DNA from 4 places in the Undibacterium sp. RTI2.2 genome. Region 4 is predicted to be linked to each of the others. Evidence: predicted binding sites of a transcription regulator. Region 4 holds the regulator's gene; each other region holds the start of a gene.
The links. Region 4 encodes sigma-54, which starts transcription at its own class of promoters, with help from an activator protein. Its sites were predicted from a motif close to TGGCANGNAANCTGCTTT; they were not measured.
Positions count from the first base shown of each region.

Region 1: QN395_RS11465 (CmpA/NrtA family ABC transporter substrate-binding protein) is a predicted target of sigma-54. The motif match lies at 2,614-2,631, and genes of this name have one in related genera.
Region 2: QN395_RS19645 (TorF family putative porin) is a predicted target of sigma-54. The motif match lies at 1,888-1,905, and genes of this name have one in related genera.
Region 3: QN395_RS09285 (transglutaminase family protein) is a predicted target of sigma-54. The motif match lies at 1,596-1,613, and genes of this name have one in related genera.

Region 1 covers NZ_JASJXN010000018.1:14,241-18,460, forward strand. Annotated here, with positions in the region: gene QN395_RS11450 (cupin domain-containing protein) at 1-11, opposite strand, end outside; gene QN395_RS11455 (PAS domain-containing protein) at 279-1,475, shown strand; gene QN395_RS11460 (response regulator transcription factor) at 1,472-2,107, shown strand; gene QN395_RS11465 (CmpA/NrtA family ABC transporter substrate-binding protein) at 2,680-4,053, shown strand; gene ntrB (nitrate ABC transporter permease) at 4,059-4,220, shown strand, end outside.
Region 2 covers NZ_JASJXN010000057.1:14,427-18,646, reverse strand. Annotated here, with positions in the region: partial or broken gene QN395_RS19655 (YifB family Mg chelatase-like AAA ATPase) at 499-1,359, opposite strand; gene QN395_RS19650 (accessory factor UbiK family protein) at 1,379-1,621, opposite strand; gene QN395_RS19645 (TorF family putative porin) at 1,963-2,715, shown strand; gene QN395_RS19640 (P-II family nitrogen regulator) at 2,740-3,078, shown strand; gene QN395_RS19635 (ammonium transporter) at 3,108-4,220, shown strand, end outside.
Region 3 covers NZ_JASJXN010000013.1:66,620-70,839, forward strand. Annotated here, with positions in the region: gene QN395_RS09280 (hypothetical protein) at 6-1,289, opposite strand; gene QN395_RS09285 (transglutaminase family protein) at 1,693-4,220, shown strand, end outside.
Region 4 covers NZ_JASJXN010000003.1:1,121-5,340, reverse strand. Annotated here, with positions in the region: gene lptA (lipopolysaccharide transport periplasmic protein LptA) at 1-311, shown strand, start outside; gene lptB (LPS export ABC transporter ATP-binding protein) at 316-1,056, shown strand; gene QN395_RS02085 (RNA polymerase factor sigma-54) at 1,074-2,570, shown strand; gene hpf (ribosome hibernation-promoting factor, HPF/YfiA family) at 2,724-3,068, shown strand; gene ggt (gamma-glutamyltransferase) at 3,373-4,220, opposite strand, start outside.

The sequences.
Region 1 (4,220 bases), on a different contig from region 4:
GTCTGATCCATTTTCTCTAACCTGTCTTTTTTAAACTACGTTTCGCGTCAATGCGGTTGATTACAAATTAAAAATAGTGGCCGGCCAAGCAAAGCGAAATAAAAGCTACTACCATCAGCTCGTTTTTTGGCTAATGCGTTGGCTTATTTGTTGGCTTATTAGTTCGCTACTCGTTAGCTTATTCGTTAAGTCATTGGCCGTCTGGTGACGTGGCATGGTGCTTGCTGCCAGGTTGACTTAATTCAAATGCAATGCAGAACAAGAACAAAGGAACAAGCATGTCCATGATTTCAGACGAACTGACCCAGCAAGCCTTGTGGCGCGACAAGTTAATGTTGATGCTGGAATCCACCGGTGACGGTATGTTTGGGATTGACCTGGCGGGTTGCTGTACCTTTATCAATCGCGCCGGGGCTGCCATGTTAGGCCGTTCTGTGAATGAGGTACTAGGACAAAATATGCATGGTCTGGTACATCATTCCCACAAAGATGGTCGTCATTATCCAGAAGAAGTTTGTCCGATTTTTTTAGCGTTCCGCACCGGACAACCATGCCGCAATGATCAGGAAGTGTTTTGGCGTAGTGATGGCAGTCCATTTGCCGTGGAATATTCGTCTCACCAAGTGATAGATCAAGGTCAGGTGCGCGGTGCAGTAATTACGTTTAGCGATATTTCTAAACGTCGTTATGCAGAAGAACAATTGCAACATGCCAAGCAAGAATTAGAAGTACGTGTGGCAGAGCGTACTGCCGAATTGTCTGCCGCACTAAACCAATTGCGGCAGCTATCGGCACATGCACATTCTGTCAGGGAAGAAGAACGCAAGCGTATCGCACGCGAAATTCATGACGAATTGGGTAGCTTATTGGTCGCGCTAAAGTTTGATGTGAACTGGATGGCAAGACGTGTGGCTGATCGAGAAGAGGTCTCGCGCAAATGCAGTGTAATGAATCGCCTGATCGAATCCGCAGTTGAGAATGTAGGTCGCATTATTACCGATCTGCGCCCCAGTATTTTAGATCACCAGGGTTTGATTGCAGCTCTGGAATGGCAAGTACAAGAATTTGCCGAGGCGACCGAGATGCAGTGTGATTCCAGTATCGAAGCCACGCCAGATGCAGCCACGCCAGAGCCAAATCTGGCAACAGCCGTGTTTAGAATTTTTCAGGAAATGTTGAGTAACATCGCGCGACACGCGCAAGCAAGCGCTGTCCATATCCGCATTCGCTTACGGCAAGATGCCTTGCTGATGGAAGTGGCTGATAACGGCGTCGGCGCGCAACAGGCAGCGCTATACCGTGCTGATTCTTACGGCGTCATGGGAATGCGTGAGCGGGCGCTGCATTTCGGTGGCGATCTGCAAATCAGTAGTCAGCATGGAGAAGGGACATTGGTGCGATTGACTGTGCCCGTGCCAAACGCTGCTCCCAACATAGTAGAACAAGCACTGCAACAAATCTCAGGTACACCATGATACGAATTTTATTATGTGATGATCATCGCATCGTGCGCGAAGGGGTAAAACAAATTCTGGCGGATGCGGGCGACATCGAAGTCGCCGGAGAATGCGCCGATGGACCAGAGGTGATAAAACAAGCCAGTATTTTAGCGATTGATCTGGTTTTGCTGGACATCGCATTACCAGTACAGGACGGCTTGGAAGTGCTGCGCCAGCTTAAGCAGCAAATGCCTCGGCTACCTGTCTTAATGCTTTCTACCTATCCAGAAAAACAATATGCCACCCGTTGTTACCGGCTAGGGGCATCTGGCTACTTGAATAAAAGTGCTGATACTGATCAACTTGTTTTAGCGATCCGCAAAGTCGCCGATGGTGGCTTGTATATCAATAGCAGCATGGCAGAAGCCTTGGCGGCAGACATGGGACGTCATATAGCACGCTTGCCGCACGAGACTTTGTCACATCGTGAATACCAAGTGTTCCAGGCAATTGCCAGTGGCATGAGTGTGAAAGAAATTGCCGACAAGCTTGATCTTAGTCCCAACACGATCAGTACCTACCGTACCCGCATCATGGAAAAGACCGGCACGACCAATGACGTCGGCATCGCCATGTACGCCGTAAAGCATCAGCTGATTACGGTATAGATTCCCATTCGCTCATAAGATTTTGTGTTTGTGTTTGTGGCTTACGCAAAAACCAAAACCTCTCACCACAGAGACACGGAGACACAGAGGAGCAACAAAAGAAGAGAAAGACATGTTTTCGCCCTTCTCCAGATTTTCTCGCTATTGAACCCAGATTTTCCATTAGACCGCTACCACTTCGCAGAAACGCAGACGGCATGCGGTCATCTGACGGATAGCACCACCGCGATTTGAGTGGGAACGCTACAGCGACAATTGCATCTTTGGCGAACTGCCTGGCGTTGTTGCTACTCCTAGCAAGATGCAGCTTGCGTCGTCGTCGCGTCTAGCCAGTCAGTTCGCCAAAGGCACACTTGTCGCTGTTCCAATGGAAAATCTGGGTTGATTCTTCCTCTTTGCCTCTGTGGTCTGTGGTGAAGGGTCTGGTCTTTTTGGTTTTTCGGTAAGTCCTATTTGTAGTTGTAGCACTACAAAGCATCGTCGCGACACGACATGATTTGGGATGATGGCAAGCTGCTTGCAAGCACTTCTGGCGTTCTTCAATTTTTTACTAACCCGCCAAGGAGTAGTCCATGTCCATCTTCCGTCCATACGATTCAGACCATAGCGCCGCTGGCTGTTCCTGCGGTCGTCATAGCGACGAAACCGAACACAATGCAGAGCAAGAACGTGCTCTGGCAGCACGCGCCACGAACGTAGAACACCTGACCAACGATGTAGTGGAGGAAGCCGTACTACGCGCAATGTTCCCGCAAGACCATCTGCGCCGGCACTTTTTGCGTGCAGTCGGTGCCAATACAGTGCGGGCTGCGATTGCTAGTGTGCTTCCTTTGGGTGCATTGCAAGCGATGGCACAAGAAAAGACCGGACCGATTGAAAAGAAAGATTTAAAAATTGGCTTCATCGCCATTACTTGCGCCGCACCGCTGATCATGGCTGACCCCTTAGGCTTTTACCGCAAACAGGGGCTGAATGTCACACTGAATAAAACTGCTGGCTGGGCGCTGATCCGCGACAAGATGGTCAACAAGGAGCACGACGCTTCCCATTTCCTGTCACCAATGCCACTGGCAATGTCGATGGGGCTTGGCTCCAACCCTTTACCAATGCGGGTAGCGACGATCCAAAACATCAATGGTCAGGCGATTACCTTGCATGTCAAACATAAAGACAAGCGCGACCCAAAACAATGGAAAGGCTTCAAGCTGGCGATTCCGTTTGAATACTCGATGCACAACTATTTGCTGCGTTATTACCTTGCGGAACACGGCTTAGACCCTGATCGTGACGTACAACTGCGCGTTACCCCACCACCAGAAATGGTTGCCAACCTTAGGGCTGGAAATATCGACGGTTTCCTTGGACCTGACCCGTTTAATCAGCGGGCGGTGTATGACGAGGTCGGTTTCATTCATATTTTGTCGAAAGAAATTTGGGATGGTCACCCTTGCTGCGCATTCGGAACCTCTGAAGAATTTATCAAACAAAATCCGAATACCTTCGCCGCTTTGTTCCGGTCGGTATTAACAGCGGCAGCGATGGCGCGTGATCCGGCGAACCGTGCGCTGGTCGCCAAAGTCATTTCACCAGCGGCCTATTTAAACCAGCCAGAAACCGTTGTACAACAAGTCTTAAGCGGCAAATTTGCCGATGGTCTTGGTAACGTCCGTAACGTACCGACACGTGCCGATTTTGATCCTGTTCCTTGGGATTCGATGGGCGTCTGGATTTTAAGTCAGATGAAGCGTTGGGGTTATATCAAAGGGGATGTCGACTATAAAGCCATTACTGAAAAAGTATTTTTGCTGACCGACGCTAAAAAATACATGGCGGAATTAGGACAAACCGTGCCTGTCGGTGCGTATAAAAAATACAAAATCATGGGCAAAGAATTTGATCCAGCTACGCCAGACGCCTATGTCAACAGCTTTGCTATCAAGCGATAACCAAGATGAACAGTTCAACCTCTGGAAAAAATCTCAGCATGCGTGCGGCAGTCGTGTCCTTGCTGATACTGCTGGTTTTTTTGTTGAGTTGGCATCTGGCAACCGCACCGACAACACATGCTACGCCAACCGCTGCAATGACCGCAGAGCAGGAGGAATATGCCAAG
Region 2 (4,220 bases), on a different contig from region 4:
GGTGGCTATTTTCTGACGAGAATACACTGCTACATTAGTGAGAATATGCACCAAGTTCATATAAGTTTGAGTGTGCTGCTCATGAATTTGGTTTCAAATATAATTTAATTAGTCGGATGCTATCCGCAAGAAAGAAAAAATGAACTTTAGTTCGTCTACCTATCTGGAATGGCGCTTTGCATTCGCGTCGAACGGAACAGCTCGCCCATTAATAGCACCTCTTGCAGAACTGCTCGGGGCTTCTTCTGGAGAAATCGATAAATACGCAAGTCAGCCGTTCAGAAACGGTGAACTTGAGGATCTCGCTAACTGGACAAATAGGTTCGCATCTGTCACGGACCAAGGCCGCTTTGTGTGCTTGGTCTAATGCGTTCAGCGCGATAGGAGAGTTCCATTTGCAAATTGCGATAAAAAAATCTATATCAATGCAATTATTTTCTTAAATAGCGTGATTCTTAAATAATTTGGCGTTTTTCTTAAATAGCGTGAACTTCACCAACCTCCGCCAACTAATGCAACCCCAGATGCTGTGTGATGCGGCGACCTAAAAGGGCGATTCTTCCATTTAGAGACCGAGAAGCCGCTCGTCAAGGATTGCACCGCGGCAGATTCCAATGCCTCCTGGTCGGTCATGCTCGGCAAAATTCCGGGGAAACGCGCTGCCAACATGGATTTTCCAGTACCTGGCGGACCCACCATCAAGACACTATGCATGCCCGCTGCGGCAACTTCTAAAGCGCGCTTGGCTTGCAGTTGCCCTTTCACTTCCATAAAGTCGGGATAAGGCTGACGTTGCGTAACCGTAGTCACCTGATGTGGCTTGAGCTTCGACGCTGCATCAAATCCAGCGAAGTGGGCGCACACCTGTAATAGCGAATCCGCCGGATAGATGGTAGCGTCTTTGACCAGTGCGGCCTCATCCGCGTTAGCGCGAGGCAAAATAAAAGCACGTGGATTTTGGGTGTTTTTACAAATCGCAAATGTCATCGCTAGCGCGCCACGGATAGGGCGCAACTCTCCAGACAACGATAATTCCCCTGCAAATTCATACTGATCTAAAGCATCACCCGGGATTTGACCAGACGCAGCCAAAATGCCTAGAGCAATCGGCAAATCAAACCGGCCAGATTCTTTAGGTAAATCTGCGGGTGCCAGATTGACAGTGATCCGCTTGGTAGGGAAATCGAACCGCGCATTTTGTAAAGCCGCTCTGACGCGATCTTTAGATTCTTTGACCTCAGTTTCGGGCAAACCCACAATCGTAAACGAAGGAAGACCATTTGCCAGATGCACCTCCACAGTGACCTCTGGTGCCTCCATCCCGGTAAGGGCACGGCTTTTTAGTACGGCGAGTGACATTATTGTTTGAGTTTAGTGTTTAAGTTTTATCGGCCGGTACTTCCAGCGCAGCGATGCGCGCTTCTAATGCCTCCAACTTGGCACGAGTTTTTGCTAGGACTTGCGCCTGGATATCAAACTCTTCTCTGGTCACCAAATCTAGTTTGGAGAAACCCTGACTCATCATCGCTTTGACATTTTTTTCAATGTCTTTGGCCGGTGAGTTTTCTAATACTTGGTTAATTTTGGTTTGAATATCGCTAAAAAAATCTTGCTTGTTCATATTAATCCTTAGAAGTAGTTTTTATGCTCTTAAATGGGGCGTAAAAATAAACAGAGAACTTAAATTTGCTTTTATTTGGTGCGTTTATTGGCTGGGGTAAAAATAGATTGCTTACTTTGCATCTATTTGCATTGTAACTTGTATGGAATCATAACGTATCAAACTCATCACGTAAGCACTGACAGCTGCCTAATTGCAATTTAATGCTGTGTTTGCTGCGGATTTTTTCCAAAAATGGCAAATTTTATTTTGTTTAAATGGTGGCTTGGCACGACTCCTGCTAATGGATGCAAATAGTAAAAGTTTTTTAAGCCGCAACATAACTAAAAACGGGAAAGTCCATGAAAAAATTACTATTAGCAGTTGCAGTAGCAGCATCTTTTGGCGCTAGTCTGGCTCATGCAGAAGACGCTAAGCCAGACAATGAAGTTAGTTTCAATATCGGTGGTGTAAGTGACTACCGCTATCGTGGTATTTCGCAAACTCGTCTCGACCCTGCGCTACAAGGTGGTGCTGATTACACCCACAATCCTACTGGTTTTTACGCGGGCACATGGTTATCGACAATTAAATGGACTAAAGATGCTGGTGGTAGCGGCAATGTTGAATGGGATATTTACGGCGGTAAGCGTGGCGAAATCGTTAAAGATGTCTCTTACGATGTTGGCGTTCTCTCATATGTCTATCCATCCAATGGTTTGAGTAGTGTTCCTGGGTTTGCTAACGCAAACACAACTGAGATCTACGGCCAACTCGGTTATGGTCCGGTATATGTCAAATACTCTCATTCAGTAACAAATTTGTTTGGATTTGTTAATAGTAAAAATAGTGGTTACTTAGACATCGGTGCCAATGTGGATATCGTGCCAGATGCCGGTTACACCCTGAATTTGCATGTGGGTCATCAAACCGTCAAAAATAATACTGCCTCTGCTTACACCGACTGGAAGATTGGCGTAACTAAAGAATTTGTTGGCGTCACCTTTAGCCTTGCCGCTATCGCAACCAATGCTGATGAGAAGTTATATTACACACCTGCAGGTAAATTTACTGGTAAGACAAGCTTAGTTTTCTCCGCACTGAAGTCGTTCTAAAACATTTATTAAATAGAGGTCAGCATGAAACTGATTACCGCCATTATTAAACCCTTTAAGCTAGACGAGGTGCGAGAAGCACTGTCTGCTATTGGTGTGCAAGGGATTACAGTCACTGAAGTCAAGGGTTTCGGACGTCAAAAAGGGCATACCGAGTTGTATCGTGGTGCCGAATATGTGGTCGATTTTTTGCCCAAGACAAAAATTGAAGCTGCGGTAGATGATGCGATTGTTGATCGTGCTATTGAAGCGATAGAGATTGCTGCTCGTACCGGGAAAATCGGCGACGGCAAAATTTTTGTCTATGACTTGCAACAAGTTGTGCGTATTCGTACCGGTGAAACCGGCAACGACGCACTGTGACCGATATCGTGGAATCAGGGAGATCACACATGAAAAAAACATTCTGCAAAGCGTTGATAACTAGCGCCTTGTTCCTGTCCGTTGGCTTTGCATCGTCGGCAATCGCAGCCGATGAAGCATCTGCCAAAGTGGATGCACCAGCTTCTACTGCTGCTGTTACTGCGCCAGCCGTTGCATCAGTGCCTGCTGAAATGGCATCCGCCGCTGCCAGTGCTGCCAGTGCTGCCGTGGCGCCAGTAGCACCGGCAGCGGCGACAGATGCTACAGCCGCTTCAGGCGCTGTTGCTGCACCTGCACCTGTTGCCAATAAGGGCGATACTGCCTGGATGATGGTATCTACTTTGCTAGTCATTTTGATGACAATTCCAGGCTTGGCTTTGTTCTACGGCGGCTTGGTTCGTTCTAAAAATATGCTGTCAATCTTAATGCAGGTCTTCATGATTTTTGCAGTGGTTATCGTACTTTGGTGCATTTACGGCTACTCATTGGCATTCACAGAAGGTGGCAAATTTATTGGCTCGTTTGATCGCCTGTTCCTCAACGGTATTTGGGATCCGGCCAAAGCAACGTTCGCGACTGCGGCAACTTTCAGCAAAGGTGTTGTGATTCCTGAATTTGTCTATGTGGCTTTCCAGGCGACTTTTGCAGCAATTACTTGCGGCCTGATCATCGGCGCATTTGCTGAGCGCGCTAAGTTCACCGCCGTTTTACTGTTTATCGTATTGTGGTTCACTTTCAGTTACTTGCCGATCGCGCACATGGTCTGGTTCTGGACGGGTCCTGATGCGATTAAAGATGCTGCGACTTTGGCGACTGAAACTGCAAAAGGCGGCTTCCTGTTCCAAAAAGGTGCGTTGGACTTCGCTGGCGGTACTGTCGTTCATATCAACGCTGCGGTAGCAGGCTTAGTTGGTGCTTATTTGATCGGCAAGCGTGTTGGTTACGGTAAAGAATCGATGGCACCACACTCCCTGACAATGACCATGATCGGTGCGTCATTATTGTGGGTGGGTTGGTTTGGTTTCAATGCAGGTTCTGCTTTAGAAGCAGGCGATGTCGCTGCACTGGCGTTCATCAATACCTTGCTGGCTACTGCTGCTGCGACTGTTTCCTGGGTTTTCGGTGAGTGGATGTCTAAAGGT
Region 3 (4,220 bases), on a different contig from region 4:
AAAAGCTAAAGCGCTGCCGGCGTTTTGATATACGCTTTCCACAAATTCTGGAATTGTCCGCCATCGGTAAGGATCGTCGTCTGATTGGGAGCACTTGCACTAAATACAACACCAACGCCGCCAACTTTGGTAAATTCTGCCGGGTGAGTCAGTATGTAATGCACACGATTATCGCGGTAATGCCCAGGCGTACCGCCAGGTGTAGCCGAAGGCACGCCCATCGGCATTTGCCACCACAACACAGGTAAGCCGCCGATACCTTGCTGGATAATCGAGACTCCACTCAGGTAGTCATGGAAGTTGGGCGAGGTCAAATTCGACTCGTCCCAATACAGTGCCGCAGTTGAATGATTGCACTCGCTTGGCGATGGCAACACCTCATAGCAACCCGCATCACGGTCTATCGTTTGTTCCACAATGAAATCTGCTTTTGCTGCACCTATCTTAGTCATAAATTGCGCTACATCCGCTTCTTTACGACCAAAGATCGATACCGGAAAACCGACCAACGCCTTTGGCGCATATAGACGCGCAAGCGTTAACATGCAGCCAGCAATACCAACAGCGTCATTTGTCAGTGCAGAGCATTCAGACATAATTGTCACTTGTGCCGAGAGTTTGGTCGGGTCGCCACCAGGCGCCTGGCTTTGCACATAACCCCAAAAATCGGGCTCTAAATTGACCAAGGCTGGACCATCAAATTTCTTTAATTCAGTAAACAGTAATTTTGTCTGCGCCCAATATTTCGTCATAAAGTTGGCATCCGTCAAACCAGATAAATTGCCATCTCCATTTTGTGCCATCTGATACAAAGTAAACATCGGCACAGCACCAATATTTTTTGCATTAGTTGCCGTGATACCGACATATGCACCGCTAGGCACATTCCAGCTAGGCCATGCGGTATTACCGACGCCAACCAAATACTGATCATAAATATCGGGTGTGATTGACTGTGCTTTGATATCTGTGGTCGACATGCCCGAGCCAAGCCCAACCAAAAATTGTGTTGGCTTTCCCATTTTTTGAGCCAGCGTCGCAGGTACAGAAAACGGTATCGCCGGAGCCACAGCAGAAGTAGATCCGGATGTAGTAGCAGAGCCGCCACCGCCGCAGCCACTAACAACGCAAGTTAGTGCGGATAATAAATAAAACCTATATGGGAAAGGGCGCATGATGAATAAGGGTAGAAGTCGTATAAATTTTTGCCGAATAAACTTGTTCGATTCATTTAAAGCATATCGTATTCTGGCGTTGGAAAATACACGTATTTGAACGAGATTTTCCATTGAACCGCGATCACTTCGTAGAAACGCAACTAGGTGCACCGTTCAAAAAATAATGTCTTCCCCATTTTTTTGATTAGTGCTCTACCTGTTAGTGCTGAAAAGCTATCAAAAAGTTTCTTTTCATGTATTTTATCCGCCACATGCTTTAGAGCAACGCTCGTCAGTCGTGCCAATGACACATCGCTGGCGTATCATTCAAATTTAAGCTTGATTGTCCTTTGGGATCGCGGCAAATGTGTATTTGGCGATCCAGTGGAAAATCTGGGTTAAACAGGCAGCCTTTTTAAGTTTTATCGTGTTTTATATGGGCATGAATCCTGCTTTTATGAAAACAGAACGACTTTGACGCGTTTTGGCGCAGCTTTCTAGCGCTGTTTTAACCTTTATCGAAAGGCAATATCGAATGGCTATCCGTGTCGCATTGCATCACAAAACCAGCTACCGTTATGACCGCCTGGTTGCTCTTTCTCCGCATGAGGTGCGCCTGCGTCCAGCGCCTCACGCACGTACGCCAATTTTGTCTTACTCACTGACCGTCGCGCCGGAACAGCATTTCATCAACTGGCAGCAAGACCCCTACGGTAATTACATCGGTCGGTTTGTTTTTCCTGAAAAATCGGATGTGCTGGAATTTACTGTCGATCTGGTTGCCGATATGACGGTGATTAATCCTTTTGACTTTTTTGTGGAGAAATACGCCGAGCATTTTCCTTTTAGCTACCCTGCGCAATTGAGCGCAGAACTTAGCCCTTATTTGCTGACCGAAAAACCGGGTGAATTGCAGACCAAATGGGTGGAGGACGCACGTACTGCGATTCTGAAAAAAGATTTGCTGACCAATGATTTTCTGGTTGCCATCAATCAGCGTTTGCAAGGCGATATCGGATATTTGCTCAGGATGGAGCCAGGCGTACAGACGCCGGAAGAAACCTTAACCAATCGCTCCGGTTCTTGCCGTGACAGTGGTTGGTTATTGGTGCAAATTTTGCGTCAGATGGGTTTAGCGGCGCGCTTTGTATCGGGCTATTTAATCCAGCTTACCGCTGATCAGGAGGCATTAGATGGCCCTAGCGGTACCACCGTCGATTTCACCGATTTACATGCGTGGGCGGAAGTGTATATCCCGGGTGCCGGCTGGATTGGTTTAGATCCGACCTCCGGCATGCTGGCCAGTGAAGGGCATATTCCATTGGCGTGTACGGCGTTGCCCTCTTCTGCGGCACCAGTGACGGGCTTTACCGATAAGGCCGAAGTGACTTTCCACCATGAGATGACGATTACCCGCATCCATGAAGATCCGCGCGTGACCAAGCCGTATTCCGACGCCGACTGGAAGGCGATTGATCTGATCGGCCAGCAAGTCGATGCAGATTTAAAACGACAAGATGTACGGCTGACGCAAGGCGGCGAGCCAACCTTTGTCTCGATTGATGATATGGATGGTGCTCAGTGGAATACGCTGGCGCATGGTGATAAAAAACGGGAATTGGCCGGCGAGCTGATGCACAGGCTAAAAAACCATTTCGCGCCTGGCGGCATGCTGCACTACGGTCAGGGAAAATGGTATCCGGGTGAGCCTTTACCGCGCTGGGCTTTAAATATTTATTGGCGGATTGACGGTCAGCCGATGTGGCTGGACGCCAGCTTATTCTCGGATGAGAAAAAAGCCGATGGGTATACCAATGCCGAAGCATATCTGTTTATGACGGCGCTGGTTAAAGCGCTGTCACTGCCAGAGGGTAGCCAGATCCCAGCCTACGAAGATGTGATGCAACAGGCGCAGCGCGAACAGGGTTTGCCCGTCAATTTAGATCCGCTGAAAGCTGATTTAAAAGCGCCAGAAGAACGTCGGCGCTTAGCGCGTTTGCTGGAGCACGGCCTTGGCGAGGTGGTTGGTTATGTATTGCCACTAAAGCCAAAAGACACCGATCCGAGCATCTCTTTGGGGGTTGCCTGGCGTACCTCGCCGTGGCCAATTAAGCGCGAACATTTATATCTGATCGATGGTGATTCTCCGATGGGTTTGCGCCTGCCGCTGAATGCATTACCTTGGGTGCAGCCAGAAAAAGAAATCCATGAATTTGATGTAGATCCATTCTCCCCGCGCACGCCTTTGCCTTCTGCCAAAGACGACAAACCAGTGACCATCAACGGTGCTAATAGTGCAACAAATGCCAGTGTTGCTGCTGACAAAACCAAGCCTGCTCCATCAGTGCCAACAATTGTTTCTTCAACTAAAACAGCCGCGAGCGGTGCCAGCCTGGCACCGCTGACAGCCGCGATGGCAGCACATGCCGCAGTGGTAGCGGCTGCAACCTCGGCGGGAGCAACGCCGGCCGCCGTCGCTGCTTTAATGGGGAAATCTCCTGCCACTTCTTCTACACCCGCCAAACCAGTTTCGCCAGCGGCGAGCTTAAACAAATCTGTGACAGAGCCGCGTGATGTCATCCACACCGCTTTATGCGTGCAGGTACGTGACGGCCGTTTGCATATTTTTATGCCGCCGGTAAAGCGGATAGAAGATTATCTGGCCTTGGTCAATGTGGTCGAATACACCGCCGCCAAGCTGAAGTTAAAACTCTGGATTGAAGGTTATCCGCCGCCACGCGACCCTCGTATCAAATTACTCAGCGTGACGCCCGATCCGGGTGTGATTGAAGTCAATATTCATCCGGCCGCAAGCTGGAATGAGCTGGTCTACAACATGTCTACGCTGTACCAAGAAGCGCGTCTGACGCGTTTGGGTACAGAAAAATTTATGGTCGATGGTCGCCACACCGGCACTGGCGGTGGCAATCACGCCACGCTTGGCGGTGCCACCCCAGAAGACAGTCCGATGTTGCGTCGGCCAGATTTGTTGAAGAGTTTAATCACCTACTGGCAAAATCATCCTGCCTTGTCGTATTTATTTTCAGGTACGTTTATCGGTCC
Region 4 (4,220 bases):
TTTTTTCAGCACCGGGAGTGCAGGTGTTTTTCCGCCAAAAAAGAGATGGCGGCGCTGATTTATGGGTCGAGGGCGTTGCTGACAGGGTTGAGTATGATGACAAAACCGAGATTACGAAATTTATTTCTAAAGCCGATGTGAAATATCTCGACGGGACTGTAGTCACTCAAGAACAAAAGGGTGAATATTTGTCTTACGACAGCCTGAACGATCTTTTTGTCGCTGAGAATAATAGTTCCGGTACAACGGTGCCTGGCTCTGGCCGGACTACCTTGTTCATCGCGCCAAAATCTGACAAAAAAGTCAAATAACAAGATGAGTACATTGTCGATTAAAGGTTTACAAAAACGTTATGGCGCACGCCAGGTGGTAAGCGATGTGTCATTGGATGTGAAGAGCGGTGAAGTCGTTGGTTTGCTGGGTCCTAACGGCGCAGGTAAGACGACATCGTTTTATATGATTGTTGGTTTGGTCACCTCGGATGGCGGTGAAATTAATATTGATGGCGTAGATATTTCACGCCTGCCGATACATAAAAGAGCCAAGTTGGGTTTGTCCTATTTGCCGCAAGAAGCCTCAGTGTTTCGTAAGTTATCGGTAGAGGACAATATCCGCGCCGTACTTGAATTGCAAAAAAATCCAGAAGGTAAATTTCTGACTAAGGCTGCCATTGAGCAACAATTAGACACCTTACTTGCTGAATTGCAGATTGAGGGTATTCGAGAGAATCAGGCTCTGTCATTGTCCGGCGGTGAGCGTCGCAGGGTAGAGATTGCCCGGGCGCTGGCAACTAGTCCTCGTTTTGTCTTACTGGATGAGCCTTTTGCGGGCGTTGATCCAATCGCCGTGATTGAAATTCAGCGTATTGTGGGCTTCCTGAAAGATAGAGGGATAGGGGTACTGATTACCGATCACAATGTGCGCGAAACCTTGGGTATTTGTGATCACGCTTACATCATCAATCAAGGTGCAGTGCTTGCCGCAGGTAAGCCCGACGACATCATCAATAATGAGTCCGTCCGCAGAGTTTATTTGGGAGAGCATTTCCGCATGTAGCGGGAAGCCATATGATGATGAAGCAAAGCCTGCAACTGCGCACGTCACAGCATTTGGCGTTAACGCCGCAATTGCAGCAATCTATCCGTTTGCTGCAATTGTCCACGCTGGAGCTACATCAAGAGTTAGAAAATCTACTTTCCGACAATCCCATGTTGGAGCGGGTAGATGATCCTATGGATAATGCAGTGCGCTTGCTTGCCGACGGCGCCATCAGTGCGACTATGAATAATTCTGAAACTGAATTCGCCGCGCCAGAAAAGAATGGCGATGCTGCTACAGCAAGTGCCAGTTCTGAAAATGCCGACCTTAGCGAAGTCGCTGCCTCTGCCGATAGTACCAGCGCGAATGAAGAAGAGTGGAGCTTTGATGATGTTCCTCAAGGCAGCAAATCGTCAGAAGAAGATGACGGACGTCCGCAATTAGAGGCAGCGCAAACCAGCCTCAGAGATCATTTGCTGGAGCAGATGCGGCTGAACATCCGTGAGCCGCGAGATCGGGCTCTGATTGAGCTGATGATTGATGCCTTGGATACCAATGGCTATTTGATGGAAACACTGGAAGAAATTCATGCCAGCTTGCCGTTGGAGTTATGTGTTGAGCCAGAAGAATTATCCTTTGCGCTGAACATGTTGCAGAACTTTGACCCTAGCGGTGTCGGTGCCAGAAATGTATCCGAATGTCTGGCCTTGCAGATTAAACGTTTCCCTAAAATTCCTTTTGTGACGCGTCGGCTGGCGCAAAAAATTGTTGAGAACCACATCACTTTATTCGCTCAAAGAGATTTTAATAAGTTGAAGAAAATTCTCAATTGTGATGACGAGGATTTACGCGAAGCGCAAGTGGTTATTCGTCAATGTAATCCCAAACCGGGTGCTGAATTTGCCGCGGCCGCTTCGGATTATGTCGTGCCGGATGTGATCGTCAGAAAGACAGTGAACGGCTGGCAAGTATTACTCAACCAAGATGTGATGCCAAAGCTACGTGTTAATAGTATGTATGCCAGCATCATGAAGCAAAATCGTGGTGACGGTACGCTAGGTTCCCAATTGCAAGAGGCGCGCTGGCTAATCAAAAATATGCGGCAACGCTTTGATACGATTTTACGGGTTTCACAAGCGATAGTTGAAAGACAACGTAATTTTTTCACGCACGGTGCCGTTGCAATGCGACCACTTGTGTTGCGCGAAATTGCTGATACACTGGGTTTACACGAGAGCACTATTTCTCGTGTAACGACGCAAAAATACATGCTGACCCCGCATGGTATGTTTGAGTTGAAATATTTCTTCGGTAGCCATGTCGCGACGGAAGCAGGGGGGGAAGCATCATCCACCGCGATACGTGCACTCATCAAGCAGTTGATAGGAGCAGAAGACCAGAAAATCCCACTCTCTGACAGCAAGATTGCAGACATGCTGGGAGAACAAGGCATGGTAATTGCGCGACGTACAGTCGCCAAATATCGCGAAGCTTTGAAAATCCCGCCAGTAAGCCTGCGCAAATCTTTGTAACTTGTTCTTGAAATATCCTCGTATGTTGCTATATATAATTTAGCTCAATAAATAATTTAAATATTAGTCTGCCAATTCATCGTCTGATTAAATTTACATTAATTGAGTTAAGATAAAATGTTTGTAACAAGTAAGATTACCAAGGAGCGTAGTATGAATCTCACCATCAGTGGACATCACCTCGAAGTAACTCCTGCAATTCGTGAACATGTGCAAAATAAGCTTGAACGTATCAGGCGGCATTTCGATCAAGTAATTGATATCGCCGTCATCCTGACCGTGGATAAGCTCAAAGAAAAGGAAAAACGCCATAAAGCAGACATTAATCTGCACATCAGTGGCAAAGATATTCATGTTGAAAGCCTGGCACAAGATCTCTACACCGCCATCGACACTCTCATCGACAAACTAGACCGACAAGTCATTAAACATAAAGACAAAATCCAAAATCATCAACATGACGCGATCAAACACATACCCGATCCGACGCCAGTGTAAGCAGATGACTTAGTCGCTTTTTCGATTAGAAAATAGCAAAAAAGGACGCAATTCGGCGTCCTTTTTTTGTTTGCGTAACACTTGATTTGGTTTCGAAGATTATGTGCTGATATAAATATACTCCCCTATTATTTTTATAAATATGGCTTATTGTCCAGTAATTACCTGGACAACTAAAATATACTTGGGGAGAGTATTTATATTGAATAACTGGAGAAATAAGCGATACTCGTAGCTATTCATTTCTTTAAGCCGCACAGATTAGTTTGTACCCGTTTAAATTTCTACGCATTTAAATTTGACCTTAATACCCCAAAGTTTTTCCGTCAGGATTGCGCGGATCTGAATAACCATCAAATCCCTGATTGCTCATTTGTATAGTTTGTGTGCGACCCATAGTCGGTGACAATTTCAGATGCTGACCTTTTTGCTCCAGTATGTTTAAGGTATCGATGCTGATCCCTTTTTCTACGCGCAATTGATCTGGCATCCATTGATGATGAATACGAGGCGCAATGCTGGCTTCGGCAACATTCATATCATGGTCAATCACATTCATAATAATTTGCAAACTGGTGGTGATAATCCGGCTGCCACCTGGGCTGCCTGTGGTCAAAAATGGTTGTCCGTCTTTTAAAATAATTGTCGGTGACATTGAGCTGAGCGGGCGCTTGTATGCCGCAATCGCATTGGCATCGCCACCAAGTAATCCAAACGCGTTGGGAGCACCCGCTTTTACGGAGAAATCATCCATTTCATTATTTAAGGTAATGCCGGTGCCGCTAGCAACGATGCCGCTACCAAAATTCAGATTCAACGTGTAGGTGGTTGCGACGACATTACCATACTGATCTGCTGTAGCAAAATGGGTAGTTTGATCACTTTCGTAAGGCGCTAGTTTACCGGGCTTGATTTGATCGGACGGCGTTGCATGTTCTGGATTAATTTTCTTTGATAACTCATCAGCATAGGCGCGCGATGTCAGTGCTTTAATAGGTACTTTGACAAAATCCGGGTCGCCCAAATATTCAGAACGATCGGCATAAGCGAGCTTCATGGTCTCCGCCATCAGGTGTAAGTTTTGTGCACTGTTACTGCCTTGTTCTTTAATCGGAAAGTGTTCAAGAATATGCAACATTTGTACGATGTGTA